DNA from 4 places in the Guptibacillus hwajinpoensis genome. Region 1 is predicted to be linked to each of the others. Evidence: riboswitches for the same ligand, from Rfam matches in the RefSeq annotation. Region 1 holds a riboswitch; each other region holds the start of a gene.
The links. A riboswitch is a leader RNA that binds a small molecule or an ion and turns the genes downstream of it on or off. The one in region 1 is predicted to bind S-adenosylmethionine.
Positions count from the first base shown of each region.

Region 2: it holds a riboswitch for S-adenosylmethionine, as region 1 does, so the genes downstream of both, ABFG93_RS07710 (2,3-diketo-5-methylthiopentyl-1-phosphate enolase) here and metX (homoserine O-acetyltransferase MetX) in region 1, are expected to answer to the same signal.
Region 3: it holds a riboswitch for S-adenosylmethionine, as region 1 does, so the genes downstream of both, ABFG93_RS19815 (Na+/H+ antiporter NhaC family protein) here and metX (homoserine O-acetyltransferase MetX) in region 1, are expected to answer to the same signal.
Region 4: it holds a riboswitch for S-adenosylmethionine, as region 1 does, so the genes downstream of both, ABFG93_RS18965 (YezD family protein) here and metX (homoserine O-acetyltransferase MetX) in region 1, are expected to answer to the same signal.

Region 1 is NZ_CP156674.1:3,005,242-3,008,674, reverse strand. It holds gene ABFG93_RS15585 (O-acetylhomoserine aminocarboxypropyltransferase/cysteine synthase family protein) at 1-1,111, opposite strand, end outside; gene metX (homoserine O-acetyltransferase MetX) at 1,126-2,202, opposite strand; SAM riboswitch class I at 2,326-2,436, opposite strand; gene ABFG93_RS15575 (TlpA disulfide reductase family protein) at 2,624-3,043, shown strand; gene ABFG93_RS15570 (anti-sigma factor domain-containing protein) at 3,116-3,433, opposite strand, start outside.
Region 2 is NZ_CP156674.1:1,514,929-1,518,361, forward strand. It holds gene ABFG93_RS07700 (methylthioribulose 1-phosphate dehydratase) at 1-132, opposite strand, end outside; gene ABFG93_RS07705 (2-hydroxy-3-keto-5-methylthiopentenyl-1-phosphate phosphatase) at 101-790, opposite strand; gene ABFG93_RS07710 (2,3-diketo-5-methylthiopentyl-1-phosphate enolase) at 787-1,986, opposite strand; SAM riboswitch class I at 2,089-2,199, opposite strand; gene ABFG93_RS07715 (pyridoxal phosphate-dependent aminotransferase) at 2,278-3,433, opposite strand, start outside.
Region 3 is NZ_CP156674.1:3,830,144-3,833,576, forward strand. It holds gene ABFG93_RS19800 (DNA polymerase thumb domain-containing protein) at 1-70, shown strand, start outside; gene ABFG93_RS19805 (YolD-like family protein) at 88-417, shown strand; gene ABFG93_RS19810 (alpha/beta fold hydrolase) at 507-1,346, shown strand; SAM riboswitch class I at 1,465-1,568, shown strand; gene ABFG93_RS19815 (Na+/H+ antiporter NhaC family protein) at 1,644-2,957, shown strand; gene ABFG93_RS19820 (hypothetical protein) at 3,030-3,433, opposite strand, start outside.
Region 4 is NZ_CP156674.1:3,678,835-3,682,267, reverse strand. It holds gene ABFG93_RS18975 (inorganic phosphate transporter) at 1-982, opposite strand, end outside; gene ABFG93_RS18970 (phosphoadenylyl-sulfate reductase) at 988-1,710, opposite strand; gene ABFG93_RS18965 (YezD family protein) at 1,795-1,941, opposite strand; SAM riboswitch class I at 2,039-2,143, opposite strand; gene ABFG93_RS18960 (NfeD family protein) at 2,264-2,920, opposite strand; gene ABFG93_RS18955 (DUF1002 domain-containing protein) at 2,991-3,433, opposite strand, start outside.

The DNA of each region.
Region 1 (3,433 bases):
CAACGTTCGCAACATGAGACCAGAGATTTACGGCATTGATAATGCCTGCTCCCGTTTCGCGTCCTCCTTTAATTCCGAAGACAACAACAGCTCCAGCTCCCTTTGGTAGATACTTCTTTACAAGCTGATTAGAAGGATGGTTCTCTTCTTCAGGATAGCTAACCCACTCCACTTCTGGATGGTCTTTTAAGAAAGAGACAATTTTACGCGTATTGGCCACATGTTCCTTCATTCGAACGTGGAGGGTTTCAACACCTAGAGCGATTTGGAAGGCATTAAATGGACTGAGTGCAGCACCCGTGTCTCGTAACAGTTGAACGCGTGCCTTTACAATATAGGCAGCTTCAGGAAGCGCCTCAGCAAACACGATACCATGATAGGTGTGGTCAGGTTCAGTGAACCCTGGAAACTTTGGAGAATTCCAGTCGAACTTACCAGCATCTACGATTATTCCACCCATCGTTGAACCATTTCCGCCAAGCCATTTGGTCGCAGAATGAACTACGATATCTGCCCCGTGTTCAATAGGTCTGCAAAGGTATGGTGTCGCAAAGGTATTATCAATAATTAGTGGGATCCCTGCTTCATGAGCGATTTCAGCGACCTTCTCAATATCCAATACATGAAGCCCAGGATTCCCGATCGTTTCAGCGAAAATGGCTTTCGTGTTTGGTGTAATGGCCTCTCTAAAGGATTCAGGATTTTCGGGATCTACGAAATTGGTTTTAATACCGTATTTAGGTAGTGTTGATGCAAAGAGATTGTATGTTCCGCCATATAACGTGGAAGCTGATACAATTTCATCCCCACTATTTGCAATATTCAATATCGCGGTTGTAATGGCAGCCATACCACTCGCGAGACCTAATGCTCCCACACCACCTTCAAGCTGGGCGATCCGTTCTTCAAGCGTACCGACTGTCGGATTACCAATGCGTGAATAGATAAACCCTTCTTCTTTCAAAGCAAATAGGTCTGCCGCATGGTCCGTATTGTTAAATCGGTAAGCATTTGATTGATAAATCGGTAGGGCTCTTGCGCCTGTTGCAGGATCAGCCTGTAAACCTCCATGAATGCCAATCGTTTCTAAATTATAACGTTTCTCTGCCATTTCACATCACTCCTTTAAATTTTCAAAGTCTCTTTTAACTGTTGTTTAATTAACGGTCCCCATTTATCGAATTCAACGAGAAATCCATCATGACCAAATTTTGTATCAACAATATAGAAGTGCGCCATACTTTCCAAACTAAACATTTTTTCTAACTCATGAGGTGGATAAATCAAATCTCCTTTAAAACTAATAGCAAGCACGTTTGGCTGAATAAGCTTAGCTGCTTTTGCTATGCTGTCTCTTCCTCTGCTTATATCGTGCATATCCATTGCTTTCAGTAAGTATAAGTAGCTATTCGCATCAAAACGACCAACTAGTTTATTCCCCTGGTAGTGAAGATACGACTCCACATCATAAGTGGTTTCTGTATGGCTCTCACCAGGATTCCCCTTCACTTTCCTACCGAACTTCTTTTGAAACATGTCATCTGTTCGATAAGAAATCATACCAATCATCCTTGCTGTAGCGAGTCCGGCAGCTGGCGGCTTTTCAAGATTATAATAGCCCTCTTTCCATTCCGGATCTTTTGTGATCGCAAATCTTGAAATCGAATTATACGCGATCCCATAGGCACTCAGGGAAGGTGTCACCGCGAGCGGTACAAGATGGTCCATACACTCCGGATAAAGAATGCCCCACTCCAGGACCTGCATGCCTCCGAGTGACCCACCAATTACAGCGTGCAAATGGTGAATACCTAATTGCTCTAGCGCTTGTTTCTGTGAATGAACCATATCCCTTACTGATATGAAAGGAAAGTCGGCCTGATAAGCTAATCCTGTTGTCGGATTTATGGAGCAGGGCCCTGTCGAACCATTACATCCTCCCAGCACGTTAAATGTGACGATCTGAAATTCTGACGTATCTACGTACTTGCCTTTGCCAATTAATCCTTTCCACCAGCCTGGTTCATCTTCACCTATTGTAAATTGATTTCCTGTTAGTGCATGGCATACAAGAATGACTGGTGCATCAGAAGGACCAACTCGCTCGTAAGCGAGTTCAACGTGAGGAAGCTCCTCACCGGATTCAAGTACAAATGACCCTATGGAAACGTGTGAATCCTCGTATCTTGTCTCTCTGTCCAAACCCCTACCACTCCTTTCAACGGCAATTGTCATTCACGTTATCGGTTTCAGTTCTCTTCATCTTTCTTAAAACTAAAAAAAGCCCCTCTGAAAGACAGAGAGGCTTGATTAATTAATCAGCTCCGCTTATCTTTCAGGATTTCTCCTGCAGGATTTGGCACCTTTTCAAACCATGAATGGTTTGACGGTTGCCGGGCTTCATAGGGCCAGTCCCTCCGCCTCTCTAGATAAGTAAGAATATTTCGTTTTCATTTAATTGTGTTTATTTTAGCAATGTGACGTATCAGTGTCAAACTTTTTCCGAATTTTGATTTATTTGAGAGTGAATTTTTTATTAAAAACAGTCTACGATACGAACCATTTGATTAGAACTAGAAATTTGATAAGGTGTTTACATGACAATTATGAGAGGAGAATAGCCTTGAAAGCTCCATGTTTTGAATTAAAGGAAATAAGAAGCGGTGATCCGGTCCGATTATCAGACTATACCGGTAAACCAGTGATGCTCACCTTCTGGACTTCATGGTGTCCTGACTGCATGCAGGACTTACCGATGAAAGAACAGTTCTATCAACACGCTGATCCAGATACTATTGGTTTCTTAACCATCAATGTAACCGGACGAGAGCGTTCATCTGACGCTGGTCAAGACTTCGCTAGTAAAAATAGCCTTCCTTTCCCCGTACTAGCAGATAATGGCCGTGAAACGTATGAAGCATATGGATGCGCAGGTGTCCCAACCACAGTATTAATAGATAAAAACCACAACATAACTCACGTTTTTAATGACCAATCTTCTTTCATGGATATTGTGAAAGCATTACCTGCCATTATGGAATAGTTTTAAAACGCTAAAAAGCCAGGGGAACCCCCTCTGGCTTTCTAGTCATAAAATATAAAATAATAGCATGAATCATTTTTTCTCTTTGTTTTCTTCCTCAGACTGATCTGAGTTTCCTTGCTTTACTCGTTTCTCATTCTTCTTCATATCTTTTTCTAATTCTCTTTTTTCTTTCAATTGAGCTTTTTTAAGTTGTTTTTCTTCCTTTTCGGCTTTCTTTTCTTCCCTTTCAGCTTCTTTCTCTTCTTTCTGGGCTTCTTTTTCAGCGTCTTTCTTTACTTTACTTTCAGTTTTTTTTTCGTTTTCTTTCATTTCTTGTTGCGCTTTTATAACTTCAGTATCAGTATCTCTATCTTCCTTGACGACTGCTTTGTCTGTTCCATCATCGTC
Region 2 (3,433 bases), 1.5 Mb from region 1:
TGCTGTAACAAGAAATTGAAGCGGATCATCATTCACCTTGATCGATAGGTTCCCGCTCGTTCCTGGAAACCAATCTCTTTCTGCCAAATCGTCTTTAATATCAGCTAGTTCTTCCCAGCGTTCCTGCAACATGGCTCCCCGCCCTTTCTTCTTTCACATGCTGAATAATATCGAAAAACGTTTCAAATGGGACAGCAGGAATAGAAAGTTCTGCACACTTCTCGTACAAATAATCTCTCGCATACACTCTGTCAGCTAACTTGGATGCTTCTAAATCCGTAATAGAATCACCAATAACAATCCGTTCAAACTCATCACCAAAACGGTTCAATATACTAGGCTTACAGCAACCGCAGTCATTCTGACAGTCATCTTCACAGCGGTTCGGCCAGGTAATCGTAATGGTCTCGCTTGAAAAATCACTACCGTTACAAAAGATGTGACCCTCTGGAATATCAAACGGGGCGAGAAGTGGATAGACAAAAAAGTCAATCCCACCACTTACGATGTATAAATCAATCCCCTCCTGTTTCGTGTACGCAACAAATTCTTCAAATCCAGGTCTGATTTCTGTCGTCTTTAACAAGTAATTAAGTAGCTCATCATGCAGGGTTGAGGGGATTAAGCTAAACATCGCCCCTACTCCTTCTCTGATCGAGAGCGTTTGATCAAGGACTTGATCCTTGATCTGTTCCCATTCATCTGGTGCAAACTTCTTCATCAGTGAAATGATGTTATCGCCGTTCGTGACCGTGCCATCAAAATCACAAAAAATCACTTGCTTTTTCATCGTACCGCCTCCGCCATTCCCCATTTCGTAAGAGCTGCCTTTAACTCTTCGCTCTCTTCTGCAGCATCTTCAAGAGACTTATCAGATAAAACGGCGTGAACTGCATCTCGAAATGCCTTTCCACCTGCCCATGCTCCACCAGGATGACCATGAATGCCACCACCGGCATTGATAACGCTGTTTATTCCAAAATCTTTTATTAGCAATGGTACTAAACCCGGATGAATGCCTGCTGATGGGACCGGGAAGGTTTCTCGCAATGATGATGTTTCAGTTAGAGCTGTCGCCGTAGCGAGCGCTTCTTTTCGTTCGAGAGCAACACTTCCGTAAGGCGATGGAAATAATGAAAAATCTGCACCTGCTATTCTAAGTAATTTACCAAGTAACAATGAATAACTGAGTCCATATGAACTGGAGCCTGCAATTGCTCCGGAAAAGGAAGGGTGGGCCATTATTGGCACGGTTATTCCAGGATCTTCAGCAAGTGACTCCAGCGAGTCTAATCCGTATGTAAAAACATTGAACAATAATGCATCAGCTCCAAGTTCAATGGCTCGCTTAGCCTTATCTTTCAGACCGAACGTTCTCCCAGTTAAATTAACGGCATAGCGTGTGCGCTTACCTGTCTCTTCTGCCGTTTCATCCAGAACCTTTTTCATGGCAGGGACGCGTTCTTCAAGTGGTGTTAAATCATTTTCAAATAAAATTTCATCATCCTTAACAAAATCTACTCCGCCAAGCGCCTGCTGCTTCATTTGTAGAACCAGCTCATCAAGCGGCTTTCCAATAACCCCTTTGAAGATGCTCATTAATAGGGGGCGATCCCTCACGCCAGTTAGCTTTCTAATGCCGCCAATTCCGTAGGATGGACCCGGAAAGTGTCTAAGAAGATCTTCTGAAAAAACCAGATCAATGAGCTTAATTTCACCATCTAGAGACAATTTTCCGAACACTGTTGTCAGTATGGCTGGAAGATCCGGACTAAAGTTAAGCGCAGGGTAAGAAATAACAATAATGCCATCTCCATCCTTCTCTCCGACTCGAACTACTTCTCCTTTATGCTTTATAAGCTGTTCTTTCTCAAGCTGAGGCAAATCGGTCCACGTTCCGATCGTCAGTCCCAGCGCTATCGATTCTGCACGCTGTGATAAATTCTTATCGCCTTTTACAAGATACGTGGCAATTACATTTCCCATGTTGGTCATCCCTTTCGCTCGATCAACCGTAATTGCTTGCTGATTTATTCGCATACAAAAAGGCCCCTTCCTGAGGAAGAGGCCTGAATCATTATGCTCCTCCTCTTATCTTCCAGCTTTTGCTGCCGAGAATTAGCACCGTGTTTTCAAGTAAACTTGAAAATCGGTTGCCGGGCTTCACAGGGCTCGTCCCTCCACCTCTCTGGATAAGAGTATTGCTATTAGATTAATTGATTCGAATTATGCCAGACTCACTAAAAACTGTCAATCCCTTTTTTGATTTTTCTGAATTCAAAAAAGTTCGAGCCTTTTTATTCGTTCCACGGCTTCCTTAAGCCTTTCTTCCGACGTAAGCAGTCCTACGCGTACATACCCTTCACCATATTCTCCAAAGCCATTTCCAGGTGCTACCACAATTTGCGCATGCTCAAGAAGATAATCGGCAAATTCTTCTGAAGTAAAAGAATCGGGTACTTTTAACCAGGAAAAAAAGGAGCCTGCAGGCGCTTTCACATTCCAGCCAATATCGTGCAATCCTTTAATCAGTACATTACGACGAGATTCATACGTGTCGCGCTGCTCTCTTACACAAGATTGAGAACCTAGTAACGCCTCTGCAGCTGCCTCTTGAACAGCACTAAACAAACTAACATAAAAGTGATCCTGTAATAGGTTAATGCTTTCAACAACAGATGGATTTCCGACTGCGAAGCCTACGCGCCATCCAGCCATATTGTATGTCTTCGAAAGCGTATAAATTTCAATGCCTACATCCTTCGCTCCTTCTGTTTCTAGAAAACTCACTGGCCTTTTTCCATCGAACCCAATAGCACCATAAGCGAAATCGTGTACAACACAAATGTCATGTCGGTTCGCGAATGCAACAGTTTCATCGAAAAAGGCATCTGTCGCCTGTGCGGCTGTCGGATTGTTTGGGTAATTCAAGAACATAAGTTTTGCTTTTTCAAGTGCTTCCTCAGGAATCCCTTCATAATCCGGTAGAAAATCATGCTGCTCTTGTAACGGCATCATGTGCATATCTGCTTCCGCCATCGCTACTCCCGACCAGTAATCAGGATAGCCTGGATCAGGAACCAATGCCAGATCACCTTTATTTAACAAACATTGGCTAACCTCAACAAGACCAGCTTTCCCCCCGAATAGTACAGCCACTTCTTTTTCAGGATCAAGATCGACCCCGAACTCACGCTTATAGAAATCAGCTGCAGCCTTTTTCAAAAAAGGCTGTCCACGAAAGGGTGGATATTTGTGATAAGCGGGCTTTTCAGCAGCTTTTTGTAGTGATTCGATAATATGCTGAGGAGTTGGCTGATCCGGGTTCCCCTGACCAAGGTTAATAATGTCATACCCCGCTTCAACATAATGATTTACCTTCCCGGCAAGCTTTGCAAAAAATTGTTCTGGTAGCCGCTTAAGTGCTTCTGAT
Region 3 (3,433 bases), 820 kb from region 1:
CGCGGTTTCCTATACAAAGGGAGGTACAGCACTGCATAGAAGTAAACTTGTCGGAGGTCACAAAGCGTAGAAAGGAGTTGCTGGCACGTGATTCGCGATCGTGGAAATATTAAATGGACGTCAATGATGTTACCAGAGCATGTGAAAGAGCTGAGAGGTTGGAAGGCGGCAGAACGAAAAGAAGATAAACCAGTATTGGATGAACAGAAAATAGAAGAGATAAATGAAGTGATTTGTGAAGCGATGGCGTTTCATCGCCCGCTATATTTTTATTATTTTAAAGACGGTGAAACCTATGTTATACATGGCTATGTTCATTATTTCGATCAGCTTAACCGTGAGTTTCGCATTATTGATGACACTGAGAAGAAAAGAAGGATTCCACTAACAGATCTTGTTCATGTGGAAGCGAGGTAGAATGGTAGTACTCCCCATGAAGAGAAAAGTTTTTCATTCGTAAAACCGGGTAAAATAGGTATAAACCAAAATCCGGAGTGAGATAAGAGATGTTATTAGCTGAGCACCTTAACCATTACAAAGAAAACATTAAAGGCATTGACATTCACTATGAGTATTATAAAAATAATAAAGCGACGGACCGACCCGTTATTACTCTCCTTCACGGCTTTTTATCTTCGAGCTTCAGCTTTCGAAGACTGATCCCATTACTTACAAAAGGGTATACGGTAGTTGCTATCGACCTTCCGCCATTTGGACGAAGTGAGAAATCAAACTGTTTCGTTCACTCCTACCAGAATTATGCAGAAGTGGTAGTGGAACTGCTTGAAAGGCTTTCTGTTGAACAGACGGTTATGATTGGTCATTCAATGGGAGGGCAGGTGGCGATGCGAGCTTCCGCTATAAAGAGTAACCTCGTTAGCAGAAACATCTTGCTTTGCAGCTCTGGATACCTTGAGAAAGCAAAGCAAAGTCTCGTTTACACTTCTTATCTACCGTTTTTCTCTGTATATTTGAAACGCTGGCTGTACCGCAAAGGAGTAAGAGCAAATTTATTGAATTGCGTTTATGATTCAAAGCTGATTGACGAAGAGATGATGGATGGCTACATTCAGCCGTTTTTCAATGAAGGCATTTTTCGTTCGCTAGTAAGAATGATTCGTGATCGTGAAGGCGACCTTTCTGAGGCAGAACTGAAACAAATTCATACACCTAGCCTGTTAATTTGGGGCCAGGAAGATCGAGTGGTGCCACTCAAGGTGGGGAAACGCTTAAGTGAAGATTTACCAAATGCGGAGTTAATCATTTATGAAAAAACTGGGCACCTTCTTCCTGAAGAACGTCCACAATTAATTATGAAAGATATCGAACGATTCCTGGCACGTTAGCACGAAATCAGCTAGGATCAAACTCCTTTATCAAAGGAGTTTTTTTATATCCCAGTCATTCACAGTTGACTCATCAGAATAATGCGTGCTACACTGCTGTTCGTTGATAACTGCATATTACTTATTAAGAGAAGTGAAGGGACCTGGCCCAATGAAGCTTCAGCAACCTCTGTTGATCAGAAAGGTGCTGCTTCCAGCAAGAGAAATCTTGAGAGATAAGAGTAAGGCCCTCTTCTCTTGAAGTGGGCTTTTTTAGTGTAACTGTAATGAAGTAGACAGAAGAAGGAGATAGAGACAATGGACGATCAGATAAAAGGAAATGGCCTGGCATTGCTGCCGCTTGGCGTATTTATTGTACTTTTTATTGGGACAGCAATTATTACAAAAGATTTTTATAGTATGCCGGTGATTCTTGCCTCATTGATTTCAGCAGGAGTAGCGCTATCTATGAATCAAAAAGAAAGTTTTATGAAGAAGGTTGAGGTGTTTTGCCGCGGTGCGGGTAATTCAAACATCATTTTGATGATTCTTGTCTTTTTGCTAGCTGGAGCTTTTGCAGGAACAGCTGAGAAGATTGGAGCGGTAGATTCCATTGTAAATCTGGGCATTTCAATCCTGCCTGCAAATCTTTTAATTGTCGGCCTGTTTCTGATCGGTTGCTTTATATCCATTTCGATGGGTACGTCAATGGGGACGATTGTGGCACTCGCTCCAATTGGAATTGGGATTGCTGAACAGACAGGTGTCGCACCAGCCCTTGCTTTATCAGCGGTGATTGGTGGAGCAATGTTTGGGGATAACCTCTCCATGATTTCCGATACAACGATCGCGGCAGTGCGAACGCAAAATACACAAATGAAAGACAAGTTCAAAGTGAACTTTCTCATCGTTCTTCCTGCAGCAGTCATCACCACCATCATCTATGGCGTGATGACGATGGGAGCACACGCTACAGTCGGTGGCGATCGTGCTTTTGAATTTATCACAATTATCCCTTATCTAGGTGTGCTGGCGGCTGCAATCGCTGGAGTCAATGTCCTTATTGTACTCGTTAGTGGCACGGTATTTGCAGGGATTGTAGGACTGTACAATGGTTCATTTGGAATGAACGGTCTTGTTTCTACGATTACGGAAGGCATTAAAGGTATGGAAGACCTGGCAATGATTGCTCTTATCATCGGCGGTATGATCGAGGTAATTAAGCACAATGGCGGGATTCAATACGTGCTTGATAAAATTTTAAGCAGAGTAAACTCGCGTCGAGGAGCTGAGTTTGGAATAGCCGGGCTTGCAAGTGTGCTTGATTTATCGACTGCAAATAATACGATCTCCATCATTATGGGTGGACCACTTGCGAAGAATATCTCAGAAGAATATGGGGTTGATCCGCGAAAATCAGCCAGCATTCTTGATATTTTTTCCGGAAGTGTGCAGGGGATGCTGCCATATGGCGCCCAGGTACTTGCGGCTGCCGGTCTTGCGTCCATTTCGCCACTTGCGCTGCTGCCGTATTCTATTTATCCTATTTTAATTGCTGTGGCGGGTATCGTAGCGATTTCAATTAACTATCCGGGATTTAAGAAAAAGGAAGAAGCTGTAGGAAAGACATAAATTTAAGTGTGAACGATCAAAGAGTAAATAGAAAAGACAGGCTCCTTCATTATCGAGGAGCCTGTCTTTTTGCTATCCTTCAATCTGCTTTTGAAGATTGACAATTCGCTGGGGAAGAATGTACAAGTATTCGATCAATGAGTCTAATAAATCAATAATAAGATTTGCGGTTTCTTCGCTTGTTTCTTTCTCGAGACAGAGCAAGTTGTTCAAGTTGCTCCCTTTTCCCATTTGTTGCCCGAGTTTAATGATTGGTTCTTCAAGATCAATCTGTTTAGCAAGAGCTTCTAGCTGCTTGGATAAAGGTTGCCCGAGCTCATTTTCTGACAGGAAGCTACCTGTAATGCTTTCAAGCACGCGATTGGCCATAACTGCTGTTGCTGTCCAATCTTTCATATTATGTACGTTGACTGCTGAGCGATATACTCTCTCTAGATCGTCCGGAAGTCTGGACGTCCCGATTAGTCTGCCAAGTG
Region 4 (3,433 bases), 670 kb from region 1:
TAACACTGCCAATTGCAATTAATGTGTATAAGTCACTTTCTAGAAATAATTTAATCATGCTATACGAAATCACTAATGAAAAAACTGGTGAAACTACCCAGACTTTCAACATTCGTGTAATGACATCTTTTTGCCAGAGTTGAAACCCATCTTTTGCAGTTCCGATTCCAATAATAGATGAAGTTGTAATCTGTGTGAGCGGAACTGGAATACCAAAGAGCGATGCACCGATTACAAGACCAGCACTTGTACTCGACACGGCAAAACCCTCCCCAAGTGAGAAGCTGGTTATCCGATAACCATTTGTTTCAATAACCCTGCTGCCGAAAACAAGCGCTCCAAGCGCAACAAACGCTCCGCCTAACAATGCTCCAGTTGATAGTGAGAGTAGCCCCGCTCCTACAAGAGGTCCTACTGCGTTTGCAACGTTGTTCATTCCTGCAGAGAAAGCCTCCAGAAATCCTGCTACAATAAGTAGTACCCCCAATACACGTTGCCAGCCTGGAGTCACTTTTCTCCGCCTTTTAAGAATTAATACGAGCTTTCCAGCGAGGAGCGCCATTACAAAGGCGACAACCGGTATTACCAGCCAGAGTAGCATAATAACAATGATGTTTGAGAAATAAAGTGCGCGATAGGCAATCCCAACACCGACAACTGCACCTACTGTGACTTCACTTGTAGATAACGGAATGCCCATCATATTCGCTAAAAACAGCGCTGTTGTCGCCGCTATAAAGATAATAAGGATTACTTTAACACTTAGAATCGAAGAAGGAATAATCCCGCTCCCTATCGTTTTAATAACGTCTCCTCCACCAAAGGCTGCCCCTGCAAGAATTCCTATCGCACATATAGATAAGGCTGTCGTTCTCCGTTTAATAGCACCTGCTCCATAAGCTACCCCCATGGAAGCAGCCGCCCCGCTTGCCCCGATATTCATGGCAAAAAACATAGCAACGATAATAACAAGAATGCTCATGAGCGTCACCTATTTGAAGCAGAATCAAGGTGCAATCCACATTCCGTTTTCTCCTGATTTGCCCATCGTCCCGACCTGGAGTCACTTCCTTCTAGCACTTTAGCTGTACAAACCTCACATCCAATGCTCGGGTACCCTTGATCATGTAATTGGTTATAAGGTAAATCATTCTCATACACGTAACGCCAGATCTCTTTCCAGGTCCAATGAATAAGTGGACAAACTTTAATAGCTTCAAATTTAGAATCTTTATTCAAGAATTCAGTCGATTGTCTCAAGGGAGATTGCTCTCTTCTAAGGCCTGAAATCCAGGCGCTAACTCCCTGTAATTCTTCATTCAAAGGAATAATTTTTCTAAGATTACAGCACTGAGAAGGATTACGCTCCCACAGTGCCTCACCATATGTCTTTGCTTGTTCATCAACTGATTGCTCTGGTTTCTTTAATTTGATCCGTAGATTTGGGTATCTTGCTTTCACCTGCTCAATGAGTTCATATGTCTCATCGAAATGTAGACCCGTATCAAGGAAGACGATTTCAGCCTTCTCATTTACTTGTGAAATTAAATCAATCAATACAACGCCTTCCACCCCAAAACTACAGGCATAGACAATATCGTCTTGATACGTAGCATAAGCCCAATCAAGGACCTCAAGTGCTCCTTTAGTTTTTGAGTTACTGTCAAAAAAAGGAATTTCCCCTGACCAATTTTCATATAACCATTCCATACCAAAACCTCCTTTTGAAACATATAAAAAGACGATTCTAACGAGTATCGTTAGAACCGCCTCTAGTTTTTCTAGTCAGCGCTTTTAGTAAATCCGTTCCTTCTCCTGTCTCTCAAGCTGTATGACTTTTCCATCCTGTACAACCAGAGTAATGGATCCATACTTAAGTGTACTGAGCATCTTCTCAATTCGCTCGGCAACATCTTTAAAATTCTGTTTCTCATTTTTCATTTAGAAACCCCCCTTAATTACATTTGATGAGTAGGAGAGGCTTAATAACTAAAAAAGCCTTCCCAAATTGGAAAGACAGATCAGGTTACCTTGATTCACCTTATCTTCCAAAATGGACTCCATTTTGCTGGAAGTAGCACCTTGCCTGGTGGCAGGTTGCTGGACGTCATCGGGCCAGTCCCTCGGTCTCTCTTGATAAGTTATTTTCTAAATCTTAACTATTATCTAACAATATGTCAACCCTAGTTTAGAGATCGGGATAAACGGATTAGAAAAAGTTAATAATTTAAGCCTCGGATCCATGACCCGAGGCCTATATCCATTAGACTGGATGTCTTTTACTTTTCTCTTTTTGTTCTTCGATTACAATGCGTGTTCCATCAACAGATGTAATTACAACCTGGACATTTGAATCGATCCAGCTTCCTGCTGAGATAGCACTATATTTATTCTCATTCAATTGAATTGTACCGCTCGGTCTGAATGGAGTAATCGTCGTAGCGGTTTTACCAATTAATTCTTTGTACCCCTCATTCATAGAATTATACCCCATATCACTGCTCAATCGGTCCTTCAACGTCATTTTAGTCCACATTGAACGCGCTGGAAAAACACGTAGAAATAGAAAAGAAGCAGCCGTACCCATCAAAAAGCCACTCGAAACAAGCAGACCGTATAGAAAAGATGGAGAGGGAATCGCGACAGCCGTGACCATCATTAATAAACCGATTAACCCAAAAGTTCCATCATTCAATAGCTTTCCATCGAGAATGACTAAAGCGAGACCAACCGCAAAAACAAGCCCCATCCATAGCATGGAAGGTAATGACGTGAGATGGAAACTAAAGTAGAACGTTAACATGAGAATCCCAATGACACCAAAAATCCCTTTTACACGAACAAGCAATTCACCAAACAAAAAAAGTACGCTAAGCAGTACGACTAGAAAACCTATAGCTGGCAACGATAGAATTTCCATCTTCGCTCCCTCCTTTTTCCTTCTCTCCTTATACGATTACAAGCAGGAAAAGTTTCAGTTCAATGTCACTTTACGATTTAAATACCCCTTTTATACCATCAATAAGCGCGATAAAGAAATCAATAATTTTTTGAATAAATGATTGTGTTTCTTCTTTATTCAAGAATTCATCAAGGTTTTCCCTTGCGTTCTCTAACTGACCTTTCATTTGATCCCAATCGATGTCAAGATTCTTCATTCGATTAAATAATGCCACTAGTCCATCAAGCTCCTCCCCGGTTAATTCAATGCCAGAGTCACTTGCAATTTGTTTGATTCGTTCCCTAAGATCTTCTTCCGTTTCAGGGGGATTAGTGGCGATATCATCTTTAATCTTTGTCATTAATTCTGTTGCTTTATCAGCACCGATACTATCACTTAATTTCGCAGTTGTTACAAGCTCCTCATTTGCTACCTGCTTTTGTTCTTCAGGAATCACTTCATCCGAGCTTAGCTCATACGCTTTAATCAATC